DNA from 3 places in the Shewanella sp. 10N.286.51.B2 genome. Region 2 is predicted to be linked to each of the others. Evidence: predicted binding sites of a transcription regulator. Region 2 holds the regulator's gene; each other region holds the start of a gene.
What was found. Region 2 encodes NrdR, which represses ribonucleotide reductase genes. Its sites were predicted from a motif close to AAACACNANATNTNGTGTTT; they were not measured.

Region 1 (7,239 bases), on a different contig from region 2:
TTAAGGTTAACGGCAATAATACCGTTCGCACGTGGGTTACTGTAAGCCGTTAATGCGGTTTTCTTCACGGTGCCGTGAGCGGTAGCCATAACAATATATTTGTCATCTGCATATTCACGAACAGGTAGAATTGCAGTAATACGCTCACCATCTGACAATGGTAATAAGTTAATGATTGGGCGACCACGAGCGGTACGGCTTGCCAGTGGTAGTTGATAAACTTTCAACCAATACATTTTACCAAAATCAGAGAAACATAAAATCGTATCATGGGTATTGGCAACTAATAGTTTTTCGACGAAATCTTCATCTTTTACTTTAGTAGCAGCTTTACCTTTACCACCGCGGCGCTGAGCTTGATAGTCAGTTAACGGTTGGTACTTGGCGTAACCCATATGAGAAAGTGTTACGACTACATCTTCTTCATTGATTAAGTCTTCTAGACTCATATCAACTTCGTTTTGGTTAATAACAGTACGACGTGGGTCGCCGTATTGCTCAAGCATTTCTTCTAATTCTTCTTTGATCACTTCCATCAAGCGCTCAGGACTACGTAGAATGAATAATAAGCTTGCAATGAACTCAAGTAACTCTTCGTATTCTGAAAGAATCTTCTCGTGCTCTAAACCTGTTAGGCGATGTAAACGTAGCTCAAGAATAGCTTGTGCTTGTTGCTCAGTCAGGAAGTACTTGCCTTCACGGATACCATACTCTGGCTCTAACCATTCAGGTCGAGCAGCATCATCACCGGCTTTTTCAAGCATGCCTTGAACGTTACCAAGATCCCAACCTTGTGCCACTAATTTTACTTTCGCTTCCGCAGGGGTTGGCGATTCTTTAATTAGTGCAATAATTGGATCGATGTTAGCTAATGCAATAGCCAATGCTTCAAGAATATGAGCACGTTCACGGGCTTTACGTAATTCAAATACAGTACGGCGCGTCACCACTTCACGACGGTGAAGAATGAAGCACTCTAGCATTTCTTTCAGGTTAAACAGTTTAGGCTGACCATTGGTCAATGCCACCATGTTAATACCAAAAGAACATTGCATTTGAGTTTGCGCATATAAGTTGTTTAAAACAACTTCACCGACTTCGCCACGTTTGATCTCGATAACGATGCGCATACCGTCTTTATCAGATTCATCACGTAGACCAGTAATACCTTCAATCTTTTTATCTTTAACAAGCTCAGCAATCTTTTCGATCAAGCGGGCTTTGTTAACCTGATATGGGATTTCAGTAACAATAATACGCTCACGGCCATTATTGTCTTCAATTTCAGCTTTTGAGCGCATAATCGCACGGCCACGACCGGTCTTATACGCGTCAATGATCCCTTTACGACCATTAATGCTGGCTGCTGTCGGGAAATCAGGACCTGGGATGTAATCCATTAATTGCTCAATAGATAACTCAGGTTCTTCAATTAATGCTAAACAGCCTTTAATCACTTCTGAAATGTTATGTGGCGGGATATTTGTTGCCATACCAACCGCAATACCAGACGAACCATTAATTAATAATGTTGGTACACGAGTAGGTAAAACCGCTGGGATAAATTCAGTACCATCATAGTTAGGTACAAAATCTACGGTTTCTTTTTCTAAGTCAGCTAATAAAGAATGTGCCAACTTACGCATACGAATTTCGGTATAACGCATCGCCGCTGCTGAATCGCCATCAACAGAACCAAAGTTACCTTGGCCGTCAACGAGCGTGTAACGCATTGAGAATGGTTGTGCCATACGAACAATCGTATCGTACACGGCCGTGTCACCATGTGGGTGATATTTACCAATTACGTCACCAACAACACGAGCTGATTTTTTATAAGGCTTATTGAAGTCGTTTTTCAACTCGTTCATGGCAAATAACACACGACGGTGAACAGGTTTTAACCCATCACGAACGTCAGGTAATGCACGACCTACGATTACACTCATTGCATAATCTAAATATGAATTCTTTAGTTCGTCTTCGATGTTAATTGGCGAAATTGATGATGCCAGATCAGTCATAAACTGCTCGTTCCCCTAAAATTAGCGCACAATAATTATTCCATTTTATTGTGTAGCTCAAAAACGTGATTTGGCATTCTAACACAGATATTTAAAGAGGCTAGACCCTAGAACAAGGAAATATTAACGCGAGGATAAAAGCTGTCAAAAAATCTTTAAATTCAACAATCTCTATTACATTATTTGCGTATTTCATTTTGATAAATTGCCCCATAAAAAACTGATGTCGTTTTTATGGGCAGACATTGAGCAATATTCCGTCAACCAAAGTGAAATCTTGCTTCATCTCACTATGTTTATTCAATCCAATGGTTATAATACCTGCAATAAATACTAATAATTAATGGGTTCTCGACATGTCTAACCAAGAACAAACCACGCCGCAAAATGTAGATCATCAAGAAATAGAAAAATTTGCCCAAATGGCCCAGTCTTGGTGGGATCCTAATGGCAGTTTCAAGCCTTTGCATCAACTTAACCCATTACGCCTTAATTATATCGATCAAACCAGTGGTGGTATTTTTGGTAAGCAAGTATTAGATATCGGTTGTGGTGGTGGTATTTTGTCAGAAAGCATGGCTAAAATTGGTGCCAATGTAACAGGTTTAGACATGGGTGAAGCGCAAATTGAAGTGGCTAAACTGCATGCATTAGAAACTGGCATCGATATCCAATATCAAACCATGACAGCAGAAGAACATGCACAGCAACATCAAGGCTATTATGATGTGGTCACATGCATGGAGATGTTAGAGCACGTCCCTGACCCATTATCAGTGATTAAAGCATGCTGCGATATGATTAAACCTAACGGTTATGTGTTCTTTTCAACCATTAACCGTAACCTGATGTCATATATTCAAGCAATTGTTGGCGCTGAATATGTTTTAAAGATGCTGCCAGTTGGCACGCATGACCACAGTAAGTTCATTAAACCGTCTGAGTTAATCAATTTGGTTGACCAAACAGAGCTTCATTGCCGTGATGCTCTTGGGATAAGCTTTAATCCTTTAACGGGTGTATATAAGTACACGAATAAAGTTGACGTTAATTATATGATCGCCACCCAAAAAGCTGATTAGTATCACATCGTCATCTTTAATAGCCAGCCATAAATAGTAGAACAATATTAAAGTAGTAATACTGCAGTGAATCAGTGACATTACTACTTTAATCCTTCACTTAATTCATAATCGGATTAAGTAATCGCTAATAACTTCAGCACGCTTAGGATAACTATGAACAAGATTAAAGGTATACTCTTTGATTTAGACGGTACATTAGCTGATACAGCCCCAGATCTTGTCCATGCATTAAATTTAAGTTTGCAAGAGCGCGGTATCGCTAGTAAAAGTATTGATAACTTACGCTCTGCTGCCTCCCATGGTAGTTTGGCGCTTGTAAAAGCCGGTATACCTGAGCTTTCCCATGAGTTACAAATCGAAGTTCAGCAAGCTTTGTTAGTGCATTACCAACGGGTCAATGGTGAAAAAGCATCATTATTTAGCGGTTTTGATGATTTTCTGTTGTTATTAGAGCAACTTGACATCCCTTATGGTGTTGTTACTAATAAACAAGCCCGTTTTACTCGGCCATTGGTTAAGGCCTTAAACATCGAGCACAAACTCACTGCGATTATCAGTGGTGACTCCACCCAGCACTCCAAACCACATACCGCGCCAATGTTACTTGCTGCCCAGCAAATTAATTGCCTGCCACAGGACATCCTATATATAGGTGATGCTGAAAGGGATTTAATTGCCGCCCGTAATGCTGGGATGAAAGGCGCTATCGCATTATGGGGGTATTTGTCAGAGCAAGATAAACCCAATGAATGGCCGAGTGATTTTCAGTTCAGCAAGGTTGCCGACTTACATCAGGCTTTCCTTAACAAATCTTAAATATAAATAGCAAATAATTTTGTTAACAAAACAATCGATCGCCGAATATTGTAGCGATCGAGCTCACGTTTTTTTTCGGCTAAATATTAATCTTAACCAACAAAATATCGTGTATTTTGACCTAGCAGGTTAGCCTTCACTAACATTGGCCACTATACATAAGATATCCACAACTTATTCACTAAATTGCTGCTTGCAAATCGCCCCAAACCTCACTATCTTGTATGTAAGTTTTAATTAAACACCATATCTTGTGTGTGACATCAGAACAAGACACAAGGCTTTTTCTGCTTTGGGTCTTCAAATAACACTCGTATTTCTTGGATATATTACGTTGTTAGTGCTTATGGATGATCAACTTACAAGGGAACGTATTGTGATTTAATGGCGATCGTAAACGAGACGATTAAAAAAGATCCAAAATTTAAATCACGCAAACTATTTTACAATCAAGGCTTTTTTAATGAACAGCAATATGACAGTCACAAAACGCAGTGGCGAACGCGAAACAATCGATTTAGACAAAATTCATCGCGTTATCGAGTGGGCAGCTAAAGGATTGAAAAACGTTTCAGTCTCAGAAGTTGAATTACGTTCTCATCTACAATTCTTTGACGGTATTCCAACTGAAGCAATCCACGAAACCATTATTAAAGCAGCAGCAGACTTAATCTCACCAGAAGCGCCTGATTATCAATTCCTCGCTGCAAGACTTGCTGTTTTTCATTTACGTAAAAAAGCTTTTGGCCAATTTGAGCCACCGAAGTTAGTTGATCAAGTCACTCGCTTGGTTGAACTTGGCAAATACGATAAGCATATTTTAGAAGATTACACGTCAGAAGAATTAACCATTTTAGATGGTTATATTGACCACTGGCGCGATATGAACTTTTCTTATGCTGCAGTTAAACAGCTTGAAGGCAAATACCTAGTTCAAAACCGCGTCACTAACGAAATTTATGAAAGTGCTCAGTTCCTGTATATTTTAGTGGCAGCTTGTTTATTTGCGCGTTACCCAAAAGACACCCGTTTAGATTACATCAAACGTTTTTATGATGCGGCTTCAACATTTAAGATTTCTTTACCAACCCCAATTATGGCAGGTGTACGTACTCCGACACGTCAATTTAGCTCATGTGTATTAATTGAATGTGACGACAGCCTTGACTCTATCAATGCGACCGCATCTTCAATTGTAAAATACGTTAGTCAACGCGCAGGTATTGGGATCAATGCCGGTCGTATCCGTGCATTAGGTAGCCCTATTCGCGGTGGTGAAGCATTCCATACCGGTTGCTTACCATTTTACAAATACTTTCAAACAGCGGTTAAATCGTGCTCTCAAGGCGGCGTACGTGGTGGTGCAGCTACCCTATTCTACCCGTTATGGCATTTAGAAGTTGAATCGTTACTGGTACTTAAAAATAACCGTGGTGTTGAAGACAACCGTGTTCGCCATCTTGATTACGGTGTACAGCTAAACAAATTGATGTACCAACGTTTAATCAAAGGTCAAAACATCAGCCTATTCAGCCCATCTGATGTGCCAGGTTTATACGACGCTTTCTTCGCTGTTCAAGACGAATTTGAACGTCTATACCTTCAGTATGAAGCTGACTTAAGCATTCGTCGTAAAGAGATTAAAGCAGTTGAATTATTTTCATTGATGATGCAAGAGCGTGCATCAACAGGCCGAATCTACATTCAAAATGTTGATCACTGCAATACTCACAGCCCATTTGATCCGCAAGTTGCGCCAATTAAGCAATCAAACCTTTGTTTAGAAATCGCCTTGCCAACTAAACCGTTGAAGAATATTGATGATCCAAATGGTGAGATTGCCCTTTGTACATTATCAGCATTAAACCTTGGTGCTATCAAAGATTTATCAGAGCTAGAACCATTAGCTGACTTAGCAGTACGTGCATTAGATAACTTGCTTGATTATCAAGATTACCCAATCATTTCAGCGCAACTTGGTTCTATGAATCGTCGTACTCTAGGCATAGGTGTGATTAACTTCGCTAATTACCTTGCTAAGAATGGCATGAAATATTCTGATGGCTCAGGTAATAACTTGACCCATAAAACCTTTGAAGCAATTCAATTTTACTTATTGAAAGCATCAAACAATTTAGCAAAAGAGCAAGGCGCATGTCCTTTGTTCAATGAAACAACGTACGCTCAAGGTATTTTACCCATTGATACCTATAAACGTGACTTGGATAAAATTTGTGACGAGCCATTACACATGGATTGGGAAGGTTTACGTGCCGATATTAAACAGCACGGCCTGCGTAACTCCACTCTTTCGGCATTAATGCCGTCTGAAACATCATCGCAAATTTCTAATGCAACCAATGGCATTGAACCACCACGTGGCCTGATCAGTGTTAAAGCCAGTAAAGATGGTCAATTAAAGCAAGTTGTACCTGACTTTGATGAACTTAAAGATAAGTATGAATTACTTTGGAATATGCCAAATAATGAGGGTTACTTACAGTTAGTCGGTTTGATGCAGAAGTTTGTGGACCAAGCAATCTCATCAAATACCAATTACGACCCGACACGATTTGATAATCAAAAAGTGCCTATGCAAACCTTACTGAAAGATTTGCTCACCGCTTATAAGCTTGGGGTTAAGACCCTTTACTATCACAACACCCGTGATGGTGCATCGGATCAGTTTGATGACATCACTGTCGTTGAAAAAGAAGACGATGGTTGTGCAAGCGGCGCTTGTAAGATTTAATCACTAATTAGCATATCAACGCGGGGAGTTTTCCCCGCTTTTTTGGGATATAAAAATGGCTTACTCTACTTTCTGTCAAACTCCGAACAACCCAATGTATGAACCTATGTTCATGGGACAACCCGTTAACGTTGCACGTTACGATCAACAAAAATATGAAGTGTTCGAAAAGTTAATTGAAAAACAATTATCCTTTTTCTGGCGTCCGGAAGAAGTAGATGTAAGTAAAGATAAAATCGATTATCAAAGTTTACCTGAGCATGAAAAGCATATTTTTATCTCAAACCTCAAATACCAAACCTTACTTGATTCAATTCAAGGCCGCTCACCAAACGTAGCATTATTGCCATTAGTGTCGTTACCTGAGCTTGAAACTTGGATTGAAACTTGGTCTTTCTCTGAAACTATTCACTCTCGTTCATATACCCATATTATTCGTAATATTGTTAATGATCCTTCAGTAGTTTTTGATGACATCGTCGTCAACCAAGAAATCTTAAAACGGGCCGGTGATATCGCTCAATATTATGATGACTTGATTGAATTAACCCAAGTGATGAAT
Region 2 (7,239 bases):
GGTTCATCAAGGAGCAACATGTCAGGTTTTTCAAGTAACAAACGACATATGGCCACACGGCGACGTTCACCACCAGAAAGCACTGCGATTTTTTCATCCCAATCCGGCAAGCGCAGTGCATTAGCGGCGCGCTCTAATACCATATCAAGGTTATGGGCATCTTGAGATTGAATAATGGCTTCAAGTTGACCTTGCTCTTTTGCAAGCGCATCAAAGTCAGCATCAGGTTCTGCGTAAAGTGCATACACTTCATCAAGACGGGTTAGTGCATTTTTAGCTTCACTGACTGCTTCTTCGATCGCTTCACGTACGGTTTGCGATTCATCCAGCTTTGGTTCTTGCGGTAGGTAGCCGATTTTTAAATCTTGCATCGGGCGAGCTTCACCTTCGATTTCGGTATCTAAACCGGCCATGATACGAAGTAGCGTTGATTTACCTGAGCCGTTTAAACCCAGTACACCAATCTTGGCGCCAGGGAAAAAACTAAGGGAAATATCTTTAAGGATTTGTTTTTTAGGTGGAACAATTTTGCCCACTCTAAGCATGCTGTATACAAACTGAGCCATTTTTATATCTCTTTGACTGGGGGATCGAACTAGGAATAGCACTAATTCTACTCGAATCGAGCAACAACTTAAAACCGATCTTTTTGCCGTTAGCTGTTTACGGTTTTTTTGAAGGAGACTTATGTTGCTGTAGTGGTCACTAAGCAGGGTTTCTGTCAGCTAATAAAGATGATTTTGTGAAATATTAAGCGGAGTGCTTATTGAGCCGTGACAGTCTAATTAATTTGTTGCTAACTCAAGATTATTTCATTGAATCCGCATTTTGCGGGTTAAAAAGTGATATTCGTGACTATTTTCACTGTTCGCGTTGTTATTTTTGTTGATTCATTTTTTAGAAAAGAGTTTTCTTAAAATTGTCACAAGGTTATGAAACTAAGCGTTAATTTGGATTTTTCTATGAAATACAATTGCCGAACAACTCCATACAAGAAAATACAACTAACACAAGTGCAGTTCATGACGAATTGCAACTAATTTCATGTTTCAAATGCTGGGATTGTGATCAATTGCGCTGTATCATACCGCGCAACCCTACTATAAGAATTAACAGCTGGAGTGAGTAATGCTGAAAAAAGCTATGAATATCGCAGATTATGATCCACAACTATTTGCAGCAATTGAAGATGAGACTCGTCGCCAAGAAGAGCACATTGAATTAATCGCATCAGAAAACTATACCAGCCCTCGTGTACTTGAAGCGCAAGGCTCACAGCTAACAAATAAGTATGCTGAAGGTTACCCAGGTAAGCGTTACTACGGTGGTTGTGAACATGTGGATATTGCTGAAGAATTAGCTATTTCTCGTGCTAAAGAATTATTTGGCGCGACATACGCAAACGTTCAACCTCACTCTGGTTCTCAAGCAAACTCAGCAGTTTTCATGGCGCTTTTAGAAGGCGGTGATACTGTTTTAGGTATGAGCCTTGCTCACGGCGGTCACTTAACTCATGGTTCTCACGTTAGCTTTTCAGGCAAGTTATACAATGCGGTACAGTACGGCATTGATGAAGTAACAGGTAAAATTGACTACGCAGAAGTTGAGCGTTTAGCCGTTGAGCATAAACCCAAAATGATCATTGCTGGTTTTTCTGCTTACTCTGGGATCATAGATTGGGGCAAATTCCGCGAAATCGCTGATAAAGTAGGTGCTTACTTATTTGTCGATATGGCGCACGTTGCCGGTCTTGTGGCTGCAGGTATCTATCCGAATCCGCTACCTCATGCACACGTTGTGACAACCACTACCCATAAAACCCTAGCGGGCCCTCGTGGTGGTTTGATTTTATCTGCCATTAACGATGAAGCTATCTATAAAAAACTAAACTCTGCAGTATTCCCTGGTGGCCAAGGTGGCCCATTAATGCACGTTATTGCAGCCAAAGCGGTAGCATTTAAAGAAGCATTAGACCCTGAATTTACCACTTATCAAGAGCAAGTGGTTGCTAATGCGAAAGTGATGGCGAAAACCTTCATTGAGCGTGGCTACAATGTTGTTTCTGGTGGCACCGATAACCACTTATTCTTACTTGATTTAATCAACAAGGATATCACTGGTAAAGACGCAGATGCTGCGCTAGGTCATGCAAATATCACAGTTAACAAAAACTCAGTACCAAATGATCCACGTTCACCGTTTGTGACGTCTGGTTTACGTATTGGCTCTCCTGCTATTACCCGCCGCGGTTTCACTGAAACTGAATCTGTAGAGTTAACTAACTGGATGTGTGATGTGTTAGATGACATCACTAACGAAGCTACTATTGAGCGCGTTAAAAACCAAGTGCTTGAATTATGCGCTAAGTTCCCAGTTTACGGTTAATGTCAACCGAGATTGATTAACATAAACAATGATCTATTTAACTAACGCGGATAATCTTTTCGATAAGGTTAACCTTGTAAAGTAAATAGGATAAACTTCAATGGTCGTAAGTACTCAGTGCTTACGGCCATTTTGTTTTTTATTTCAGGAGCGGATATGCATTGCCCATTTTGTAGCGCGACAGATACGAAAGTTATTGATTCAAGACTCGTGGCTGAAGGCCATCAAGTGCGCCGTCGCCGGGAATGTACTGAGTGTCATGAACGCTTCACCACTTTTGAAGGCGCCGAATTAGTCATGCCGCGGGTGATCAAGCAAGATGGCACTCGCCAACCATTTGATGAAGATAAGCTGCGTGGCGGCATGCTTCGGGCTGTTGAAAAACGCCCAGTTTCAATCGATCAAATTGAGCAAGCGTTAAGTAAGATTAAGTCCACTCTTAGAGCAACAGGTGAGCGTGAAATTGATTCGGCCATGATTGGTAATTTGATGATGGATCAATTGATGATCCTAGATAAAGTTGCCTATATCCGTTTTGCTTCAGTTTATCGCGCCTTTGAAGATGTTTCCCAATTCGGTGAAGCCATCGCCAAGCTGCAAAAATAATCTAGCTTATTTTTATTGCCGTCTTTAATTAATTGCAGTCTTACATTTGTTGGTATTGGCACTTTGTATTCTTGCCAATGATTAACCTTATTTAGCAGTTCTGAATTTTAATGACTGCTTTTTAGTTTCTAGAAGGTCTTTATGTCTCAGTGGTCAAAATGTGATATTGAAATGATGAGCCTTGCTATTTCATTAGCTGAAAAAGGCCGTTATACCACACGTCCAAATCCTAATGTGGGTTGTGTGATTGTCGCCAATGGCGAGATCATTGGTCAAGGCTATCATATTAAAGCGGGTGGCCCCCACGCCGAAATTCACGCCTTAAAAGATGTCGAAAATCGACAATTACAACAGCTACTCCCTCAAGCTACAGCCTATGTCACCCTTGAACCCTGCAGTCATTATGGCAAAACCCCGCCATGTGCTAAGGCATTAATTGCAGCCAAAGTGAAGCGAGTGGTGATTGCGCAAATGGATGCGAATCCGCAAGTGGCGGGTAATGGCGTTAGCATGCTTGAAGCGGCAGGTATTAAAGTTGATGTGGGTTTGCTAACAGCTGCGGCAAGCCAACTTAATATCGGCTTTATGAAACGCATGACTACGGGATTACCTGAAATCACCATTAAGCTGGCAGCCAGTTTGGATGGTAAAACCGCGCTATCGAATGGGGTATCAAAGTGGATAACCGGCCCCGAAGCCAGAGCCGATGTGCAAAAGCTGCGCGCCCGTCATTGCGCGCTAGTGACTGGCGTTGAAACTGTGTTAGCTGACGACCCCTCTTTGAATGTGCGCTACGAGCAATTGGCTAGTGTACAAAACAGCCTTGCTGAGTCTGACCTTCAACAGCCTTTAAGAGTGGTGCTTGATAGTAAAGCAAGGCTGACTGCCGACTATAAAATGTTTACTATTGAAACGCCGATTTTGCTGGTGTCTTGTGTCGACTATCCAGCAGAAGTAAAACAAGATTTTAAGTCCCATGTTAGCTTTATCACAATAGCGGCTAATAACGATGGACGAGTTGATTTGCATGCTTTATTTACACACTTAGGCCAGCATTGTAACTCAGTATTAGTCGAGGCTGGTGCCAGCGTTGCTGGTAGTGTTATTCAAAGTAAATTAGCTGATACACTTTATTTGTACCAAGCAATGAAAATATTAGGCAGTCATGGACGCAATTTGATGCAATTAGACGACTATCAAACTATGGATCAGATTCCTGATGTACAATTAACGGATTGTCGCAGAATTGGTACAGACCAACGACTGATTTTAAAGCTTAATTCGCCAGCGAATTAACTAATGCAATTTTGTCTATCGGTCGATGCTAAGCGTGGCCCAAAAGATAACAAGTGAGTAAATATGTTTACTGGGATTATTGAAGCACTAGGTACATTAAGAAAAGTTGAGCGTAAAGGCGATGATATTCGTTTGACTGTAGCCAGTGGCAAGCTCGACTTAACCGATGTAAAACTGGGTGACAGTATTGCCACTAATGGGGTGTGTTTAACCGTAGTACAATGTTTAGCAGATGGTTATGTTGCAGATATTTCTGCTGAAACCGTTGCCTTAACCGGATTTGCTAAATATAACGTCGGTCAAAAAGTAAACCTTGAAAAAGCGGTGACCCCAACGACCCGATTAGGCGGCCATATGGTTAGCGGTCATGTGGATGGTATTGCCACAGTGGAGCAGCGCCTTGTGCGTGGCCAAGCCATTGAGTTTTGGCTGGCAGCTCCCGCTGAGTTATCTCGTTATATTGCTCATAAAGGTTCGATCACCATTGATGGCGTTAGCTTAACGGTAAATGAAGTTGATCAGCACAGATTCAGATTAACCATAGTGCCTCACACTGCAGCTGAAACCACCTTATTAGCTTTACAAGCGGGTCATAGCGTCAACATCGAAGTTGACCTTATTGCACGTTATCTTGAACGCTTAATGAAAGTAGAACAAAAGCCAGCCACTGAAAGTGGTGTCACAATGGAATTGTTGGCAAGTGCTGGATTTATGCGATAACTGATTATTACTGGTAAATATTATTACCGGAGCATATTTACTCTATATCGCTGATATAGACAAAACAATATAAAGGTCTTAGCAATGGCATTACATAGTATAGAAGAGATCATCGAAGACATTCGTCAAGGTAAGATGGTTATCTTGATGGACGATGAAGACAGAGAGAACGAAGGTGATCTTATCATGGCGGCCGATAAGGTGACGCCAGAGGCCATTAATTTTATGGCGACCTTTGGCCGTGGACTGATTTGCCAAACCATGACTAAAGAGCGTTGCCAGCAACTGAACTTGCCGTTAATGGTTACCAACAATAATGCTCAGTTCTCAACAAATTTTACCGTTTCCATTGAAGCGGCAACGGGGGTCACAACGGGCATTTCAGCCCATGATCGCGCTGTAACCGTTCAAGCGGCTGTTGCTAAAGATGCTAAAGCATCAGATTTAGTTCAGCCTGGTCATATTTTTCCACTTATGGCACAAGATGGCGGGGTGTTAATTCGCGCCGGTCACACAGAAGCGGGTTGTGATTTAGCCCGTCTTGCAGGCTGCGAGCCATCTGGCGTGATAGTTGAAATTCTTAATGATGATGGCACTATGGCCCGTTGTCCAGATCTTGAAATCTTTAGTGAAAAGCACGGTATTAAAATGGGCACCATTGCCGATTTAATTGAATACCGCAACACCAAAGAAACCACGGTTGTGCGTGAAGCTGAATGTAAATTGCCAACGCGTTTTGGTGAGTTTAATATGGTGACTTTCAGAGACACCATCGATAATCAGCTACACTATGCCTTATTGAAAGGTGACGTTGAAGAAAACTGCCTAGTACGGGTACATTTACAAAATACCTTTAATGACTTATTCCACTCTGAACGCGATCAAAAACGTAGCTGGCCACTTGAAAACGCCATGGAGCGTATTGCATCAGATGGTGGTGTATTAGTACTGTTGGCGAATCACGAGCATTCAAGTGACATGCTCGCCAAGGTCAAAGCCTTTGAAGCGGAAGATAACGGTCAAGCGCCTACAGCTGCTAAATGGCAAGGAACCTCGCGCCAAGTCGGTGTTGGCTCGCAAATTCTTTCAAATTTAGGTGTGAGCAAAATGCGTTTATTAAGTTCACCCAAGCGTTATCACTCTCTATCAGGGTTCGGTTTAGAAGTAACTGATTATATTGCAGAATAATTCACTAACTTAGTGAAGTTAACATTTATCAATAATTGCACAGGACTCAGGGCATTTGGCTGTGGTATTATACCGCCACTTTTGCCCAGAGCCGGGTGCTTTAGCTAATTTAGGTAAGATAATGATCGTAGTTGAAGGTAATATCGAAGCAAAAAATGCCAAAGTGGCGATCGTAGTATCGCGTTTCAATAGTTTTCTTGTTGAGAGTCTGCTTGATGGCGCATTAGACACACTAAAACGTTTAGGTCAGGTAAATGACGACAACATTACTGTTGTTCGTGTTCCTGGCGCTGTTGAATTACCACTTGCTGCACGTCGAATTGCTGCTAGTGGAAAGTTTGACGGTATTGTTGCACTTGGTGCAGTAATTCGTGGTGGTACTCCGCATTTTGATTTAGTTGCTGGTGAATGTAACAAGGGTCTTGCTCAAGTCGCTTTAGAGTATGATATCCCAGTTTCATTTGGCGTTTTAACCACTGATACCATCGAGCAAGCAATTGAACGCTCTGGTACTAAAGCTGGTAACAAGGGCACTGAAGCTGCACTTGGTTTACTAGAAATGGTTAACGTTCTGCAAGAATTAGAACAACAGTTAGTATAGTAGTAGGAAAAGTAATGAAGCCTTCAGAGCGCCGCAAGGCACGCCGTTTAGCTGTTCAAGCTATTTATTCATGGCAGTTAAGCAAGAACAATGTTGCTGATGTTGAACATGAATTTTTAACTGAACAAAACATTAACGGTGTTGATGTAGCTTATTTTCGTGAATTGCTATCAGGTGTAGCCACGAAAGCAACTCAACTTGATGATCTGCTAAAGCCTCATTTAGATCGTGATATTGAAGATGTATCACCCGTTGAGAAAGCCATTGTGCGTTTAGCAGCTTATGAATTAACTTATCGTAAAGATGTGCCATATAAAGTGGCCATTAACGAAGGTATCGAATTAGCGAAAGCGTTTGGTGCTGACGATAGTCATAAGTTTGTCAATGGTATGCTAGATAAGCTTGTTACTCGTAAGTAATGAATGAAAACGGTATCTTCGGAT
Region 3 (7,239 bases), on a different contig from region 2:
TCAAAGTTCTTACGTAAGAACACCTGTACTTTCTTAAAGCTATCCCAGTCTTTCGGGCCTACTAATGAAATAGCATCGCCTTTAGCGCCTGCGCGGCCAGTACGGCCAATACGGTGAACATATTCTTCGGCAAACTTTGGCATGTCAAAGTTAATTACTAATGACACATTTAATAAGTCTAACCCGCGAGAAGCAACATCTGTGGTGACTAAAATCTTTTGTTGGCCACGGCTGAATTTGTCCATAATTTGATTACGTGCTGACTGACTTAAGTCACCACTGAGCGCAGCGGTTTCTAGCCCTTCAGCAGACAATAGTTTGGCGAGTCTGTCAGTGTCTGAGCGAGTTGCAGTAAAAATGATCACTTGCTTGTGTTGCTCATGTTTTAAAATATGCTGCAGCAGGGCTTGTTTGTGATCAAGGTGGTCAACTAAAAAGATGCGCTGAACGATATCTTTATGCTCTGCATGCGATGCGCCAATAGCCACATGGCTAGGGGTCTTTAATAATGTTGCGGCGATATCATTGATGTCATCGTGATCTAATGTCGCTGAAAACATCAAGGTTTGTCTGCGCTTATGATCTGCAGCGTCATTAATGGCTTTAAGTTGTGGCGCAAAACCAAGATCTAACATGCGATCGGCTTCATCAAGTACCAGTAACTCTAAGCCATTTAGGTATAAGTGGCGCTGTTGAAGATGATCGGCAATACGCCCAGGTGTTGCCACAATAAAGTGTGGGTCACGAGATAGCGATTTTGCTTGATCGTTAAAGTTCTCGCCACCTAAAATACTAATGGCTTTATATTGGGTATTGGCAACCAGTAAACGTAATTGACCATAGACTTGCTGAGCAAGTTCACGGGTTGGCAATAAAATCAGAACGCGAGGGTCTTTTTTAGAGAGGGCCCTAGTCGATATTACCCGCTGCAAAGCAGGTAATAAAAACGCCAGGGTTTTACCTGAACCGGTTTTAGATGATGCCATTAAATCTTTACCCGCTAGGGCAATTGGCAGGGCTTGCTGCTGAATTTCTGTTGGCTCAGAAATGCCCATATGCTTTAGACTGTCTAGTAAGCGTTTATCTAAAGAAAAATCGGTAAATAACAAAGGTAAATCCCCTAAAAAATGATAGCCAGATATTATAACGTGTAAGCGACTTGATAGCCAACAGCTTAAGCGTAAGATAAGCTACTTAGGTGTGCAAAAATGGTTAAGGGTTTGGTAAATGTCTAAGGCTTCAAAAGAAAATAAATCATCACTTCGTGTTGGGATCGCCCTCGGTAGTGGCGCGGCTAAGGGCTGGGCTCATATTGGGGTGATAAAAGAGCTGGCCGCCATGGGGATCCACCCTGAAAAGATTGCTGGCTGCTCTGTTGGGGCTCTGGTGGGCGCAGCTTATGCTAATGATCATTTAGAAGAGTTACATGAGTGGGTGAGTGGGTTTTCTAGTTGGGATGTTTTAGGCTTAATGGATTTAAGCTGGCGCAAAGGTGGCTTAATCAGTGGTGAAAAAGTATTTGATGTTTTAGCTGGTCGAATAGGCGATCTAAAAATAGAGCAATTGCAAAAGCCGTTTGCGGCAGTGGCGACCGATTTATATTCTGGCCAAGAAATTTGGTTCAAAGAAGGCGATTTACGTCATGCGGTAAGAGCCTCGTGTTCAATGCCGGGCTTTTTACCCCCAGTACAATTGCATGATCGCTGGTTAGTGGATGGCGCAGTAGTAAACCCTGTGCCAGTGTCAATGTGCCGCACCATGGACGTTGATGTAGTGATTGCAGTGGACTTAAATGGTCACCGCCGTAATAGTATGCATATGTTGCCTCAACAAATGACCAGCTGTGCGCCCACTGAAATTGAAAAGCAATTAGTGGCCAAAGAGCCAGAGTCGGCGTTTATGGATCTGCTAGGTAAAGGTAAAGAGTATATAAATAGTTTTTCAGAAAAGTTTTCCACAAGCACGAAATCTCACCCTGGGATGATTGCGGTGATGTCGCAATCAATGGATATTTTAGAGCAGCGCCATAAACGCGCCAGATTAATGGGCGATCCACCGGATGTGTGTTTAGTGCCACAGCTTGCTGATATCGGTACCATGGAGTTTCATCGTGCTGATGAAGCGATAGAAGCAGGCCGTCAATCTGTGCGCCAATCTGCGCATTTAATTTATGCAGCCCTTGGTATTAGCCCAAATGATTAACGCCAATTAAAGCGCTTTGCTTTAATCATACTGATTTTTAACGGTTGAAATGACCTGTTTAAGCATCAATATACCAGTATAAATCTGTGATAACTATTTGTATAAATCTGCGATAACTATTCGTATAAGCCTGCAATTACCAGTTTAAATCTGTAATAAATAGCAATCTATTTATAGGCGTTTCAGCACTCAGTAGCTGCTTTTTATAACCTGGTCAAGTTCAACTTTTCTAAATAGTGTTGAGCTTGGCAGTAATTTTTTTCATTTTGTTCCCCTTCATCAAAACATGATCTAGATCATGGATTTTTAGTGCCTATTATTGCCTAATGCACCATATATTGTGTTTGTTGATAATTATGTGTGGATATATAGTGTTTATATCCTGTGCATAAAAGGAGTAAAAGTAATGCCTGTAGTAATTAAAAGGGACGGTTGTCGTACTCTATTTGATGAGTCGCGGATCAAGGATGCCATTGTTGCAGCAATGGAAACTGCTACAGGTAGTGCTGATGAAGACTATGCTTCAACAGTCGCTTGTGTGATTAGAGATCAAGTTGCTAACGATGAAGAAGTTGAGATCCATCATTTACAAGCTTTAGTTGAAAACTTATTAATGGAAGGTCCTCATAAAGAGGTTGCGCGTCATTATATTGAGTATCGTCACGACCGTGATATTTGCCGTGAAGCCAAAAGTAAATTGAACTGTGAAATTCGTGGTTTGGTTGAACAAAGCGACGCGTCGATTTTAAATGAAAATGCCAATAAAGACGCTAAAGTTATTCCAACTCAACGGGATTTACTTGCTGGCATCGTGGCCAAACATTATGCCAAGTCGCATCTATTGCCAAAAGATATTGTTGCTGCACATGAGTCAGGTCAACTGCATTATCACGACTTAGACTATGCACCATTCTTCCCAATGTTTAACTGCATGCTAATTGATTTAGCTGGCATGTTAACCCATGGTTTTAAAATGGGTAACGCTGAAATTGACACCCCTAAATCAATTTCAACTGCGACTGCTGTAACTGCGCAAATTATTGCCCAAGTGGCTAGCCATATCTATGGCGGCACCACCATTAACCGCATTGATGAAGTATTAGCTGAGTTCGTTCAAAAGAGCTATCAAAAGCAGTTGGTTATCGGTAAAGAGTGGGGCGTAGCAGATGTTGAAGCCTTTGCCATGGCGCAAACTGAAAAAGAATGTTACGACGCATTCCAGTCTTTAGAATATGAAGTAAATACCCTTCATACCGCCAATGGCCAAACGCCATTTGTGACCTTTGGTTTTGGCTTAGGCTCGTGCTGGGAAGCGCGTTTAATTCAAAAGTCGATTCTTAAAGTACGTATGGCAGGTCTAGGTAAAAACCGTAAAACAGCGGTATTCCCAAAACTGGTTTTTGCTATTCGTGATGGCCTAAATCATAAAGCTGCTGATGCTAACTACGATGTGAAGAAGTTAGCATTAGAGTGTGCCACCATGCGCATGTATCCAGATATTCTTAATTATGAACAAGTTGAACGCGTTACTGGTTCATTTAAAACGCCAATGGGTTGTCGTTCATTCTTAGGAACTTATGAAGAAAATGGTGAGTTAATTCATGAAGGGCGTAACAACTTAGGTGTTGTCAGCTTAAACTTACCTAGAATCGCCATTGAAGCCAAGGGCGACGAAACCGCTTTCTTTGCCTTATTAGAACAGAGAATGACACTCGCTCGTAAAGCACTCGATACCCGTATTGCCCGCTTAGTGGGTGTAAAAGCGCGTGTTGCACCAATCCTATATATGGAAGGTGCTTGTGGTGTTCGTTTAAATGCAGATGATGATGTGTCTGAAATCTTTAAAAATGGCCGCGCGTCAATCTCATTAGGCTACATTGGCTTACATGAAACCATTAATGCACTTTATGGTACTGATGAGCACGTGTTTGATAGCGAGCTGTTACGCACTAAAGCCATTGAAATTATCTCAGTGATGAAGCGCGCGACTGAAGCGTGGAAACAAGAAACAGGTTATGGCTTTAGCCTATACAGCACCCCAAGTGAAAACTTATGTAGTCGTTTTTGCCAGCTAGATGCCAAAGAGTTTGGTGTGGTTGCAGGGGTTACTGATAAAGGTTACTACACTAACAGTTTCCATTTAGACGTCGAAAAGAAAGTCAATCCATACGATAAAATTGAGTTTGAATTACCGTACCCAGAAATCACCAATGGTGGCTTTATTTGTTACGGTGAGTTCCCGAACATGCAGCACAATATTGAAGCATTAGAAAACGTCTGGGATTACAGTTACACCAGAGTGCCTTATTACGGTACCAATACCCCAATCGATGAATGTTATGACTGTGGTTACGTTGGTGAGTTTAACTGTACCAGTAAAGGTTTTGTGTGCCCTAAATGTGGCAACCATGAGCCAAGCCGTGTGTCGGTAACCCGTCGTGTATGTGGTTATCTAGGCAGCCCTGATGCAAGACCATTTAACTATGGTAAGCAAGAAGAAGTTAAACGCCGCGTTAAGCATTTATAAATAGCAAATTCATGAAGTTAGCAAAGCTAATTCCGTGATTAACCCAACAAGGCGCTTTAAGCGCCTTGTTTTGGTTTGGCCTTAGTGATGCAAATAGGTTTACAGCGTGAGTGTTTACGCGACAATGAGCAGTAAGAGAAGTGATTATGAATTACCATCAGTATTTTCCTATCGATGTGATCAACGGCCCAGGTACCCGCGCGACCTTGTTTGTTTCAGGTTGTGAGCATCAATGCCGTGGTTGTTATAATCAGTCTACTTGGGATCCTCGTTCAGGCCATGAATTTAGCCAAATGATGGAAGATCAAATTATTGCTGATTTAAATGATACTCGTATCAAGCGCCGTGGTTTATCACTTTCTGGTGGCGACCCATTATTCCCAGCTAATCTCGACAGCATTTTGTCTTTGGTTAAACGGGTAAAACAACAATGCCCAGATAAAGACATTTGGCTATGGAGTGGCTACAAGCTCGATCAAATGTCCCTCAAACAACTGCAAGTATTAGACTATGTAGATGTGTTAGTGGATGGCAAGTTCGAGCAAGATTTAGCGGATCCCAGTTTGAAGTGGCGTGGTAGCAGTAATCAAATTATTCATGATTTAGTTCAAATAGATTAACCATAAGCTGCTGTGGATAATGTGTTTCGTCTAACGAACTGTTATACTTCGCCTCCGTAAACGTGTTGGATTGATACAAGTGCTGTGTTTGAGCATGTTATTGTGTCAGTGGCACAATGTTGAAATTTAAGGTAACACAATGAATTTAAAAGAAGAACTGCAAGCATTAAACGATAAAGCAGAAAAGTTTCGCCGTAAACTTGCTGCTGCACAAGCCCGTGAAGATAAAGCGGTTATCATGCAGTTTAAAAAAGAGATCGCGACAGTAACAAAACGTATTGCAAGTTTGAAAAATCAGCAATCACGTCAATTAAACAAAGCCGGTAAAGATGTAAAAGAACTAAAATTTAGTCGTGTGCTGACCAAAGCGGAACAAGCAGACATGGGTAAATTAAAAAAATCAGTTAAAGGATTAGTTGTTGTACATCCAATGACTGCGCTTGGCCGCGAAATGAATATTAAAGCAGTAACTGGTTTTGCCCCAGCAAAATTCTAATCCAGTTTATCCCTATTAGTTATGACGTAAGTCAGTTGCATGGATGATGAGACTCATAAATTGAGCGTTGTCTGAAAGGTTGGTCAATGTCGATTAAATATATCGCCACTTCTAAGTTACCTACGCCTTGGGGCGTATTTGCAATGCATGGTTTTGAAGATACCGAAACCGGTAAAGAACATGTTGCGCTAACGTTTGGTGAGCTAAATGCTAATGAGCCAATGTTAGGTCGTATTCACTCTGAATGTTTAACCGGTGATGCCTTGTTTAGTTTGCGTTGTGATTGTGGTTTTCAGCTGCAAACTGCAATGCAAAATATTGCTGAATTAGGCCAAGGTTTTATTCTTTATTTAAGACAAGAAGGCCGTGGCATTGGTTTACTGAATAAAATCCGAGCCTACGAACTGCAAGATCAAGGTGCCAATACTGTTGAAGCTAACGAACGTTTAGGTTTTGAAGCTGATATGCGTAAGTACGATATGATTGAACCTATGTTAGCTCAAATTGGTGTTAGCAAAGTGAAGTTAATGACCAATAATCCACGTAAAGTGAAGGCCATGCAGGCAGTTGGCATTGAAGTGAACGAAAGAGTTCCATTGCAAGTGGGCAAAAACCGTTACAATGAAGCATATTTAAAAACCAAATCAACCGAGTTAGGTCATATGATGACAGAACACCATTTTATTGATGACAATAAATAACAGTTGACGAAATAGCGTAGATTAAATCATGTTACTGAGTTGGTTTACTGGTTTTAAAGCAAATCAATTTCCATTATATAAAAGCGCTGTAATAGCTATTGCAGCGCTTTTTGTTGTTCAACCTTGTCAGGCTCAATTTGATGCTGACAACCCCGATCTTTCCCATTACGCTTTTGCAAATTATATTGGCAGCGGGATTTATCGCGCTTCTGGCCAGAGCGCTGCAGTGGCCAATATTCCTTTCGCATTTGATATTGAACAGGCCGATGATCACCTGCTGACCCTAAGGTTGCCAGTTTCATTGGGCTTTTTTAATTACTCTTTTAGTGACTTGCCAGAAGGTGAACTACCCGATGGTGTCGGCACTATGACCATAACCCCAGGGATTGAGTACAAATGGTTTTATGACGAGCAGCTCACCCTAGAAACCTATTTAGATTTGGGCTACGGGCATAACTTTTCAAATTCCAGTAATGTGGGGATTTTCTCTACTGGTTTTTCAGCGTTATATGAATTGGCACAACCCAAATATAATCCGGTGTGGGTTAACCGAATTTATTATGCTGGCTATAAAAGCAGTATCAATGACAGCTCTGATGGCTATTCTGTATTGCAATCTGGCATTGATTTTGGCTTAAATCAACGCTGGGATTGGGGTGAGTATACCGTTGAGCCACGCTTGTTTGTAGCGGG

Region 1: a site for NrdR is predicted at 4,165-4,184, ahead of nrdA (class 1a ribonucleoside-diphosphate reductase subunit alpha). Genes of this name have one in related genera too.
Region 3: a site for NrdR is predicted at 2,529-2,548, ahead of nrdD (anaerobic ribonucleoside-triphosphate reductase). Genes of this name have one in related genera too.

What each region holds. Positions count from the first base shown of each region.
Region 1 covers NZ_JBFRKH010000046.1:59,677-66,915, forward strand. The annotation lists gene gyrA (DNA gyrase subunit A) at 1-2,024, opposite strand, end outside; gene ubiG (bifunctional 2-polyprenyl-6-hydroxyphenol methylase/3-demethylubiquinol 3-O-methyltransferase UbiG) at 2,381-3,106, shown strand; gene AB4140_RS12875 (HAD family hydrolase) at 3,257-3,925, shown strand; gene nrdA (class 1a ribonucleoside-diphosphate reductase subunit alpha) at 4,389-6,677, shown strand; gene nrdB (class Ia ribonucleoside-diphosphate reductase subunit beta) at 6,733-7,239, shown strand, end outside.
Region 2 covers NZ_JBFRKH010000015.1:32,007-39,245, reverse strand. The annotation lists gene ettA (energy-dependent translational throttle protein EttA) at 1-566, opposite strand, end outside; gene glyA (serine hydroxymethyltransferase) at 1,129-2,385, shown strand; gene nrdR (transcriptional regulator NrdR) at 2,542-2,991, shown strand; gene ribD (bifunctional diaminohydroxyphosphoribosylaminopyrimidine deaminase/5-amino-6-(5-phosphoribosylamino)uracil reductase RibD) at 3,133-4,287, shown strand; gene AB4140_RS04455 (riboflavin synthase) at 4,351-5,007, shown strand; gene ribBA (bifunctional 3,4-dihydroxy-2-butanone-4-phosphate synthase/GTP cyclohydrolase II) at 5,092-6,195, shown strand; gene ribE (6,7-dimethyl-8-ribityllumazine synthase) at 6,317-6,796, shown strand; gene nusB (transcription antitermination factor NusB) at 6,811-7,215, shown strand.
Region 3 covers NZ_JBFRKH010000001.1:96,441-103,679, forward strand. The annotation lists gene AB4140_RS00370 (DEAD/DEAH box helicase) at 1-1,109, opposite strand, end outside; gene rssA (patatin-like phospholipase RssA) at 1,228-2,202, shown strand; gene nrdD (anaerobic ribonucleoside-triphosphate reductase) at 2,609-4,729, shown strand; gene nrdG (anaerobic ribonucleoside-triphosphate reductase-activating protein) at 4,876-5,349, shown strand; gene AB4140_RS00390 (YibL family ribosome-associated protein) at 5,489-5,845, shown strand; gene ribA (GTP cyclohydrolase II) at 5,932-6,546, shown strand; gene AB4140_RS00400 (hypothetical protein) at 6,575-7,239, shown strand, end outside.